Regions from separate parts of the Cellvibrio zantedeschiae genome, predicted to be linked through region 3. Evidence: predicted binding sites of a transcription regulator. Region 3 holds the regulator's gene; each other region holds the start of a gene.
What was found. The regulator sigma-54, encoded in region 3, starts transcription at its own class of promoters, with help from an activator protein. The targets are predictions, from matches to a motif close to TGGCACANNNNTTGCNNT.

Region 1 (3,284 bases), 1.4 Mb from region 3:
ATAATGTAGATCAGGCCGAGTTTGATCAGTTTCGCCAATTTTTAGAAGATGCTTGCGGCATTTCGCTCGGTGATAACAAGCAATATCTTGTTACCAACCGTATGCGTCGCTTAATGGATGACCATAAAATCGCTAACTTCGGCGATTTAGTGCGCAATTTACGTCAAGGCCTTAATCGCAAGCTAAAAGAGCAAGTGATTGATGCTATGACGACCAATGAAACCTTCTGGTTTCGCGATATATACCCTTACGACCATTTAAAAAATAATCTTCTTCCGCAGCTTATGGGGCCTAACAATAAAATGTTTGGTCCTATCCGCATTTGGTCTGCTGCGTGTTCTTCGGGGCAGGAGCCGTATTCCATCAGCATGATGGCCGAAGAATTCAAGCTTAAAAATATGGGAACCTTGCCACGCCAGGTACAAATTGTGGCGACAGATTTATCCACTACCGTTCTTGAGCAAGCCCGCGCTGGTGAGTACGACAAGCTTTCAGTAATGCGTGGTTTATCCAATGAGCGTCTGGATCGCTTTTTTGATAAAACACCCGAGGGTAATTGGAAAGTAAAACCAATCTTGCGCGACCGAATTGATTTTCGCCCCATCAATTTGATGGATTCTTACGCCGCCTTGGGTAAGTTCGACATAGTTTTTTGCCGTAACGTGTTGATTTACTTCAATGCCGATTTGAAACGACAAATCTTGCAAAAAATTCATGCTTCGTTAAAGCCACAAGGGATTTTGTATTTGGGGTCATCTGAAGGTTTGGCTGGCGCAGCGGATTTATTTGAGATGGTGCGTTGTGAGCCGGGGATTCTTTATAAGGCGATATGATTTTTCGAAAGCTTGATTAGTAGGGAGTCGTCATCCTCGCGCAGCGGGGATCCAGCTCTTAAAAACCTAAAGAGACATCAAAAACTGGATCCCCGCTGCGCGAGGATGACGACTCCTAGCAGAATACCTACCTTGCCATTTCATCAATCCCTACCTCATACACCTCTAAAGGCTGCCCATCCGGGTCTGCAAAAAATGTAAATTTCTTGCCCGTATATTCGTCAACTCGAATGGGTTCAACAACTACACCTTTCTGTTCCAAATCCTCTTTAATTTGCTCAACATCTGCAACCGCAAACGCCAAGTGGCGTAACCCGCAGGCCTCAGGACGGGAAGGGCGGCTGGGCGGATTGGGGAAGGAAAATAACTCCAGCTGGGTTCCATCAGCTAACGCTAAATCCAATTTATAAGACTGGCGTTCTGCGCGATAAGCCTCCGCAATGACTTTTAGCCCGAGGGTTTGGGTATAGAAATGTTTGGAGCGCTCGTAGTCAGAGCAAATAATGGCGACGTGGTGGACGGTCAGGAACGACATAGAATGATTCACTATAGTTAAAGAGTTTGGCTACTTTGCCATAAAGCGCTTGGCGATGCTTCTATTGCTGGATAGGTTTGGTCTTTAAGCAGTTTGGCAAAATCATTTTTAATTTTCTTACTTCCCGCAGTTTCCGTCGCAACTCACAGGTTCCACATGGATCATATTTTAACCGCCAGCTAAAGCGGAAAGGCCTTGCCGCTTTCTCTTTGCCGCTTGGGTTCTTGCCGTTTTTACCGAGATTTCAATTAACAAAAATTCAATAAAATCAATAACATAAAAATTTTATTCGCTTTGGCATAGGCGTTGCAATCTAACTTGTAACAAAGGTATATCGGCAAATGCCGGAAACCAGATTGCTTTTTTTAGAGAGTTGCTACCATGCCAATTTCATTTGATTCAGCCTTGGGAATTCACGAAAGCGCACTGCGCTTGCGCGGCCAACGTGCCGGCATATTGGCTAACAACCTGGCCAATATCGACACCCCTAACTACAAGGCGCGTGATCTGGATTTCAAGCAATTGCTCAGCCAACAAACGGCGGGCTCTAACAACTTTGCAGCGCAAATGACCAACGAGCGTCATATCTCTACAGATACTGTATTTGGTGAAGATGCCGATTTGTTATACCGCACACCGCAACAACCTTCTATTGATGGCAACACAGTAGAAGACCAAATTGAGCATGCGGAATACATGAAAAACAGTTTGGCGTTTCAAGCAAGCTTTCAATTTCTGAACAGTAAATTCCAGGGTTTAAAATCTGCTATACGTGGCGATTAATTTTACTAATTCACTGAAAACATTTTTTATTTAAAGCGAGAAACATCATGGCACTGGGAAATATTTTTGACATTGCTGGCACAGGTATGAACGCACAAAGTTTGCGTTTGAACACCACTGCAAGCAACCTGGCAAATGCGCAATCAGCTAGCTCAAGTGTTGATCAAGTTTATCGCAGCCGTCAGCCAGTGTTTGCCGCTATTCAAAAACAAGCCATGCAACAATCTTTAAATGCAGATAAAGCAGCAAATGAAGACGATGCAAATGCCGGTGTGCAAGTGCTAGGCATTGTTGAGAGTGATGCGCCGTTACAACGTCGCTACGAACCAACTCATCCAAAAGCAGATAAAGAAGGTTATGTGTATTACCCCAACGTTAATGTGGTAGAAGAAATGACCAATATGATTTCTGCATCTCGTTCGTTTCAAATGAACGTAGAAGTAATGAACTCAGCAAAACAAATGGTGCAGCGCGTTCTTACCCTGGGTCAGTAATACAAGTTAGTCAGTAGTACGCGTAAAGACAAGGTCAGCAACAGGTTAGTGAGATTAGGGTGAATTGAAATGAGTGACGTATCAAGTACTAAATCGCCTTCAGATGTTCTTGCTGGTTATGCCATTGATAAAAATTCAGCGGCTACGCCCAAGAAAAAAACCAATGATCTTGGTCAAGATGCATTTTTACAATTGATGATTACGCAAATGAAAAATCAGGATCCTTTGGCACCACAAAGTAACTCTGAATTTGTTGCGCAATTGGCGCAATTTAGTTCGGTACAAGGTTTGGAAAAACTGAACACCAGTTTTAATGGTTTTAGTAGCAGCTTCCAATCCAATCAGGCTTTGCAGGCTTCGTCTCTTGTTGGTCGCTCTGTTAGCGTTGAAGGTGCTAATAGTATTTTGTCTCCAGATGGAATTATTTCCGGCACCATCACAGTACCTGCATCAACCTCAGAAGTAAAAATGAATGTGTACGACTCTAAAGGTGTGCTCGCTGCGCAAATTCCAATTGGCTCCGCTGAGAAAGGCGATATGAATTTCCGTTTCGACGGTGAAAGTATGGAATTGAATGGCAAGCTTTTGGATTGGAGTGCGAAAACTCCATTAACACCTGGCGCTTATAGATTTGAAGTC
Region 2 (3,284 bases), 420 kb from region 3:
TCAACTGGCAGGGCACTGGTAACACCATGGCAGATTTCCCCGGTGCGACCACTATCTGGATGGGTATTGAAGCTGCAGTTAAGGCCGCTGGCGGTAAAGCGACCCTCAGCCCTGAGGGTACTTATAGTGAAAAACCTGATGTTGCTATTGTGGTGTTTGGTGAAGATCCCTATGCAGAAATGCAGGGTGATGTGCAAAACGTATTGTTGAAATCGGGTGATACTAAAGATCTCGAATTGCTGCGCAAACTTAAAGCCGATGGCATTCCCGTTGTTTCTTTGTTTGTGACGGGTCGTCCACTGTGGGTTAACCGCGAGTTGAATGCATCTGATGCATTCGCTGTTATTTGGCAGCCTGGTACTGAAGGCGCAGGTATTGCCGATGTGATTTTCAAATCAACCGATGGCAAGCTGCGTTACGACACCAATGGACGTTTGACCTTCTCCTGGCCCAAGCGTCCGGATCAAGCGCCTTTGAATATTGGCGATGAAAATTACGATCCGCTTTTCCCGTACGGTTTTGGTTTGAGCTACAACGACAAAGATACTTTGAGTAGCGAGTTGTCTGAAGAAGGCATCCAGCATCAGGCAACTACTGATGTGTTGGAATTGTTCAAGCGTCGTCCAATGAGCCCCTTCTCGATTATTCTGGAAGGAAAAAATAACGACCGCGCTGATTTGAATGGCAACATTGCAGCCGTTTCTTCGCTCACGGTAACAGCGGTTGACCGTGATGTTCAGGAAGATGCCCGTCGCGCGCAATGGAATGGTAATGGCGAAGGCTTGGTTGCAATCTCAACATTGAATCGCCAGGTATTGAGCGATTATCTGCATGCTAATTCTGCATTGATCTTTGATGTAAAAGTTGATGATGCACCTAAAGGCAATGCACGTGTGCGCATAGGTTGTGGCCCTTCATGCTATACCGAGGTTGATCTCACTGCGCAATTCAAGGCTATTAGCGGTCAGGGGTGGAAGACGATTAAGGTCGATTTAGTATTATTCCCGGATGCAGGAACTGACTTCGGCTTGAAGCGCACCCAGGAAGAGCTGTTTGAGCTAGTGCTCGAGCCTTTCTCATTAGTTGCCAATGATAAGCTCGATTTGGTTTTCTCGAATGTTCGTATTGAAAAGAATGCTGGACAGAACGGGCAAGTTCGTTACGAATAATGCTCTAATATCCAGCCATAAAAAAAGCCGCCTAGTGCGGCTTTTTTTATGGCTGCGATTTGGCTTTGGTCGGCAGGTAAAAAAGAGTGCAAGGCGATAACACCGGTTTGTAGAGAAACATGTTGCAAACAAACGTGCATTCTTTTGAGGCTTGCACGTTTCAAAAAGTACACCTATGAAAACCTCGAGTGGGGGTGTCTGCCTTTAAATGGAGCAAATGCTTAAGTCGCGGTGCATTTTTTTGTAATTAAATGGCGCACAGATTTTTAACGAAATGTTTATTTTTAGCGCGATATTTTTTAATCGGTCACCAACAGAGTGCGTTACCAAATTGTGACAAAAAATACACGTTAAAAAAATCGCTTTTGTAACTGGTTGATTTGAATGGACAAAATATATTTATTTGGCGCATTTTTTTTGTTTGGCATAGGCCTTGCTCTAGTGAAAATTACTCATGCCAATAAAATCTAACTTCAAAACTTAGATAAAAATGCGATGAAAATATTTTAATTGCGTCGCAAAAAAATTAGGCAAGTGTGATTGTTACTAACGCTAACTTTTGGAGAAAGTCCTATGAAAAAACACACTGCTCATCTTCTTTGCGCTGCAGCCGGTTCATTATTTTTTTCTGCACAGAGTGCGCACGCCGCGCAAACCTTAACCGAAGGTTTGGTGTCAGGCAGTACAATTAAAGTAAATGTTCGCACTCGCTATGAAGATGTGAGTTGGGATGGTTATGAAGATGCAAACGCTCTTACCATAAGATCACGTTTGTCTTATCAATCTGGTGCCTGGAATGGTTTCGCCATCACTGCTGAAATGGATAACGTTACTGAAGTTGATCACGACGTTGATTACGCAACTTGGGCTGCAGATCCAATTAATGCGGGTACAAAAAAATACGCACAAATTTTTGATCCACAGGGCACTGATTTTAATCAGGCGCTGGTGTCTTACACTACGTTTAATAATTCCATTAAGTATGGTCGCCAACGTATTATTTTAGATAACGCGCGTTTTATCGGTAACGTGGGCTGGCGCCAGAACGAGCAAACTTATGATGGTATTTCATTTACCAACAAATCAATTCGCTACACCAATATTTTTGCTGCGCACATCACTAACGTAAACCGTATTTTTGGTAACGCTGTTCCTGTGCAAGGTGATTACAAACAAGATACCAATTTGTTTAACGTGAGTTACACCGGATTTGAAGCAGGAAAATTAACGGGCTACGCATATCTTATCGATAATGTTGATGACGCAACTTTGGTGGGAACTGGCGCAGCGGCAAATAAATCTGCCGCTATATCCAGCAATACTTATGGTGTGCGTTGGTCGAGCACTGCAAATCCATCGTTTATGTACACATTGGAATACGCCAAGCAAAAAGGTGCTGGTTCAAATCCATTGGATTACAGCGCAACCTACAGCTTGATTGAGGCGAGTACTACTATAGGTCGTTTTGTACCCTTAATCGGTTATGAAGTCTTGGGTTCAGACAATGGCAACAAAGGCTTCGCAACACCCTTTGCAACACTGCATATTTTTAATGGCTGGGCAGATCGTTTCCTTGCAACACCAAAAGAAGGTATCAAGGATATATACGCAAGTTTGACCACCACTGTAAAAGGTGTGCAATTGGTTGCGGCTTATCATAGTTATGAAGCGGATGAAAAAAGTCTTGCAGCGGGCGCAACCCTGGGCAAAATTATTGACTACGGTAATGAATGGAATTTGAGCGCCAGCAAAAAAATCGGTGCAGTTGTTTATACCGCTAAATATGCCACCTTTGATAACGGTAACTGGGTACAAAAAATCGGTACTAAATCTTTAGTTTCCGATACCTCAAAAGTATGGCTTCAGGCTGATTGGAATTTCTAATTGCAGCCAATAAAAAAATCCCCGGTAGATGCCGGGGATTTTTTTTACGTCATTCGTATTTAAACTTCCTTAGTGCTTTCGTCACTCGCTTTAGTTTCTAGCTTGGGCGCAGGAATAATATCTGCGTCCGCATCCCACAATCCGCGATAACTTAATTGTTGCCACGCCCAGCGCAACCATTTCAATAATGATGCTGCGAACCACAGCGACCAAATTAAAATAATGACTTTG
Region 3 (3,284 bases):
TGGAATCCTTACTGCAAGAATTCCACATCACCCATATTCGCGACAGCCTCGGTATGTCGCTATCAGGTGGTGAACGTCGCCGCGTGGAAATTGCCCGTGCCTTGGCGACAGATCCAAAATTTATCCTGCTCGACGAACCTTTTGCGGGCGTTGACCCCATCTCGGTTGCCGACATCAAAGAAATTGTTCGCCACCTAAAAGATCGCGGCATTGGCGTGTTAATCACCGACCACAACGTGCGCGAAACCCTCGACATTTGCGAAACAGCATTCATTGTTAGCGAAGGTCATATCATTGCCAGCGGTAGCTCTTCCGTTATTCTCGCCAACGATAAAGTTCGTCAGGTTTACCTTGGCGAAGACTTCAAACTTTAAGCTTTTCGTCGTCCATTTCCTTGACAAATTAAAATCCTTAACCATTAGGCATAAAGATTGCTTTAAATATTTCCCTTTAGCGCCATTGAGTTATTGCCTAGTCGTCAAACCCTGACTAAACTCCATCTAACAGTGTTTAGTTTTTTGCTCGCCTCTTTCGCTAGCTAAGGGTTTTTCGTTCGAATAATGAAGCAATCTCTACAACTCAAGCTCGGTCAACAACTGACCATGACCCCGCAGTTGCAACAAGCGATTCGCCTGTTGCAATTATCGACCTTAGATCTCCAACAAGAAATTCAGGAAGCTCTTGATTCCAACCCCATGTTGGAAGTGGAAGATAGCTTTGATACTCCGTCATCATCCAATACCGAATTTGAAGACAGCGACTACGCTCGCACCCAGGAAATAGCAGCCACCAGCGATAGCGGTACCGACGATTTTAGCGAGAGCTATTCCGGTGAGATGACGTACAACGAATCCAGCAGCGAAAAGTTTGGCGATGAAAGCTTTGGCGAAACCAATTTTGGTGACAGCGATGGCTTCAGAGAAAGCGAAAGTTTTACTGACACCGATAACTACGCCGGCACAGATGATTACAGCGAAAGCGCAACCGAATGGAACGAAGCCATTCCTGCCGATTTACCCGTAGATACCAGTTGGGATGACGTATACCAAACCAGCCAATCCAGTGGATCTACCAATTACGAAAACGACGACAACGATTTTGAAAGTCGCCGCGCCGCTACTGATTCGCTGTACGACCACCTTATGTGGCAACTCAATCTCACGCCTATGTCTGATCGCGACCGCATAATTGCCATGGCAATTATTGATGCGGTTGAACCTAGCGGAATGCTATCAGTCACATTAGAAGACATTTTCAGTGGCCTGATCACCGAATGGGATGATTTGGAGCTGGATGAAGTGGAAGCGGTTCAGCACCGCATCCAACAGTTTGATCCTTGCGGCGCCTGCAGCCAAAACCTGGCCGAATGCTTGAGTGTGCAGCTGCAACAATTCGATGCTTCAACGCCCTTTTTGGCCGAAGCAAAACTCATTGCCAAACAATATTTACCACTACTGGCAAGCCGCGATTTCCGCCAGTTAATGCGCAGGACCAAACTTAAAGAGGATGAGCTTAGCCAAGCGGTAAGCTTGATTCAAAGCCTGAATCCACGCCCCGGCGACATGATTGCCAGCGGTGAAACAGAATATGTAGTGCCCGATGTTTTTGTGGAAAAACGTGAAGGCCGCTGGATGGTAGAGTTAAATCCGGAAATAGCGCCGCGTTTACGCATCAACTCTGATTATGCATCGCTGGTAAAACGTGCGGACTCCAGCAGTGACAATACATTCCTGAAAGACAATTTGCAGGAAGCGCGTTGGTTCTTGAAAAGTTTGCAAAGCCGTAACGAAACCCTGTTAAAAGTGGCCAGTTGTATCGTTGAAAAACAACGAGGCTTTTTGGAGTACGGCGCCGAAGCAATGAAGCCATTGGTACTGCATGATATTGCGGAAATTGTTGAGATGCATGAATCGACTATTTCGCGCGTGACTACGCAAAAATTTATGCACACACCGCAAGGTATTTTTGAACTGAAATATTTTTTCTCCAGCCATGTGAGCACAGATTCCGGTGGCGAATGTTCTTCCACAGCCATTCGCGCCCTGATCAAAAAGCTGGTGAGCGCGGAGAACCCTAAAAAACCACTAAGCGATAGCAAAATTACCGATCTACTCGGCGAACAAGGCATTCAGGTTGCACGCCGCACCATTGCTAAATATCGCGAGTCGCTCAACATTCCGCCATCGAATGAGCGCAAAACACTTTAACTGAAAATATTAAGCTGGAAATATTTTGTGAGTGCATTTGGCACTCATGTAACCACCGAGGATGTATCTATGCAAATAAATGTCAGTGGCCACCACGTAGAAGTTACCGAATCAATGAGAGATTACGTGATCAGCAAATTGGAGCGTTTAAGCAATCATCACGACCGCATCACTAATACTCACGTTATTCTTTCGGTTGATAAACTCGAACAAAAAGCGGAAGCCACTTTACACGTTAGCGGAAAAGATATTTTTGCCGATGCCACAGATCCCGATCTATATACAGCAATAGATTCCCTGGCCGACAAATTGGATCGCCAGCTAATTAAACATAAAGAAAAGATGCGCAGCCATCGCTAAAAGCTCGGACAACTATGCAAATTCAATCACTGTTAACACCCGAACGCGCTTGCAGTAGCCTTGAGGCCAGCAGCAAACGACGCGCATTGGAATTACTTGCAGAAGTTATTGCGCAAGATATTTCAACCATTGATGCCGATGATTTAGTGCGTCGGTTTCTTGCGCGCGAGCGTTTGGGGTCAACAGGCGTTGGGCACGGCATTGCAATCCCGCACTGCCGCATCAATAACAGCGCGGGTGCTATAGGTGCACTTATTACGCTAAAGCATCCCGTTGAATTCGATTCTATCGACAATGAACCTGTCGATATTTTATTTGCCATGCTGGTGCCAGAAGATTCACACGCAGAACATTTGAAAAATTTGGCCGCTCTGGCCGGTGCATTAACACGCAGTGAGTTTCGCCAGCGTTTACGTGCCGCCAGCGACAACAGCACACTTTACGAAGCAGCCATCAGCTGATTATTTTTAAGCTCCAGGTTTTTTGAACCAAATCGATTTGGTTCATATAGGGAAACATTATGCAGTTAGTGATTGTGAGCGGATTATCCGGCTCAGGCAAAAGTACCGCCCTACACGTGTTGGAAGACGTGGGGTACAACTGCATTGATAATTTACCTGTAAGCCTGTTGCCCGCACTGGTTGCACAAATCGAAATCCACAAAGACGACCAACATAAATTCGCGATTGGTATAGATGTTCGCAACGCCTGGAAAGA

Region 1: flgB (flagellar basal body rod protein FlgB) is a predicted target of sigma-54. The motif match lies at 1,664-1,681, and genes of this name have one in related genera.
Region 2: IE104_RS04130 (alginate export family protein) is a predicted target of sigma-54. The motif match lies at 1,592-1,609, and genes of this name have one in related genera.

Annotation. Positions count from the first base shown of each region.
Region 1 is NZ_BMYZ01000001.1:1,927,107-1,930,390, reverse strand. It holds gene IE104_RS08555 (CheR family methyltransferase) at 1-833, shown strand, start outside; gene gloA2 (SMU1112c/YaeR family gloxylase I-like metalloprotein) at 961-1,368, opposite strand; gene flgB (flagellar basal body rod protein FlgB) at 1,750-2,151, shown strand; gene flgC (flagellar basal body rod protein FlgC) at 2,199-2,645, shown strand; gene IE104_RS08535 (flagellar hook assembly protein FlgD) at 2,715-3,284, shown strand, end outside.
Region 2 is NZ_BMYZ01000001.1:924,722-928,005, forward strand. It holds gene IE104_RS04125 (glycoside hydrolase family 3 protein) at 1-1,169, shown strand, start outside; gene IE104_RS04130 (alginate export family protein) at 1,743-3,053, shown strand; gene IE104_RS04135 (hypothetical protein) at 3,113-3,284, opposite strand, start outside.
Region 3 is NZ_BMYZ01000001.1:509,191-512,474, reverse strand. It holds gene lptB (LPS export ABC transporter ATP-binding protein) at 1-374, shown strand, start outside; gene IE104_RS02290 (RNA polymerase factor sigma-54) at 561-2,207, shown strand; gene hpf (ribosome hibernation-promoting factor, HPF/YfiA family) at 2,277-2,567, shown strand; gene IE104_RS02280 (PTS sugar transporter subunit IIA) at 2,582-3,028, shown strand; gene rapZ (RNase adapter RapZ) at 3,088-3,284, shown strand, end outside.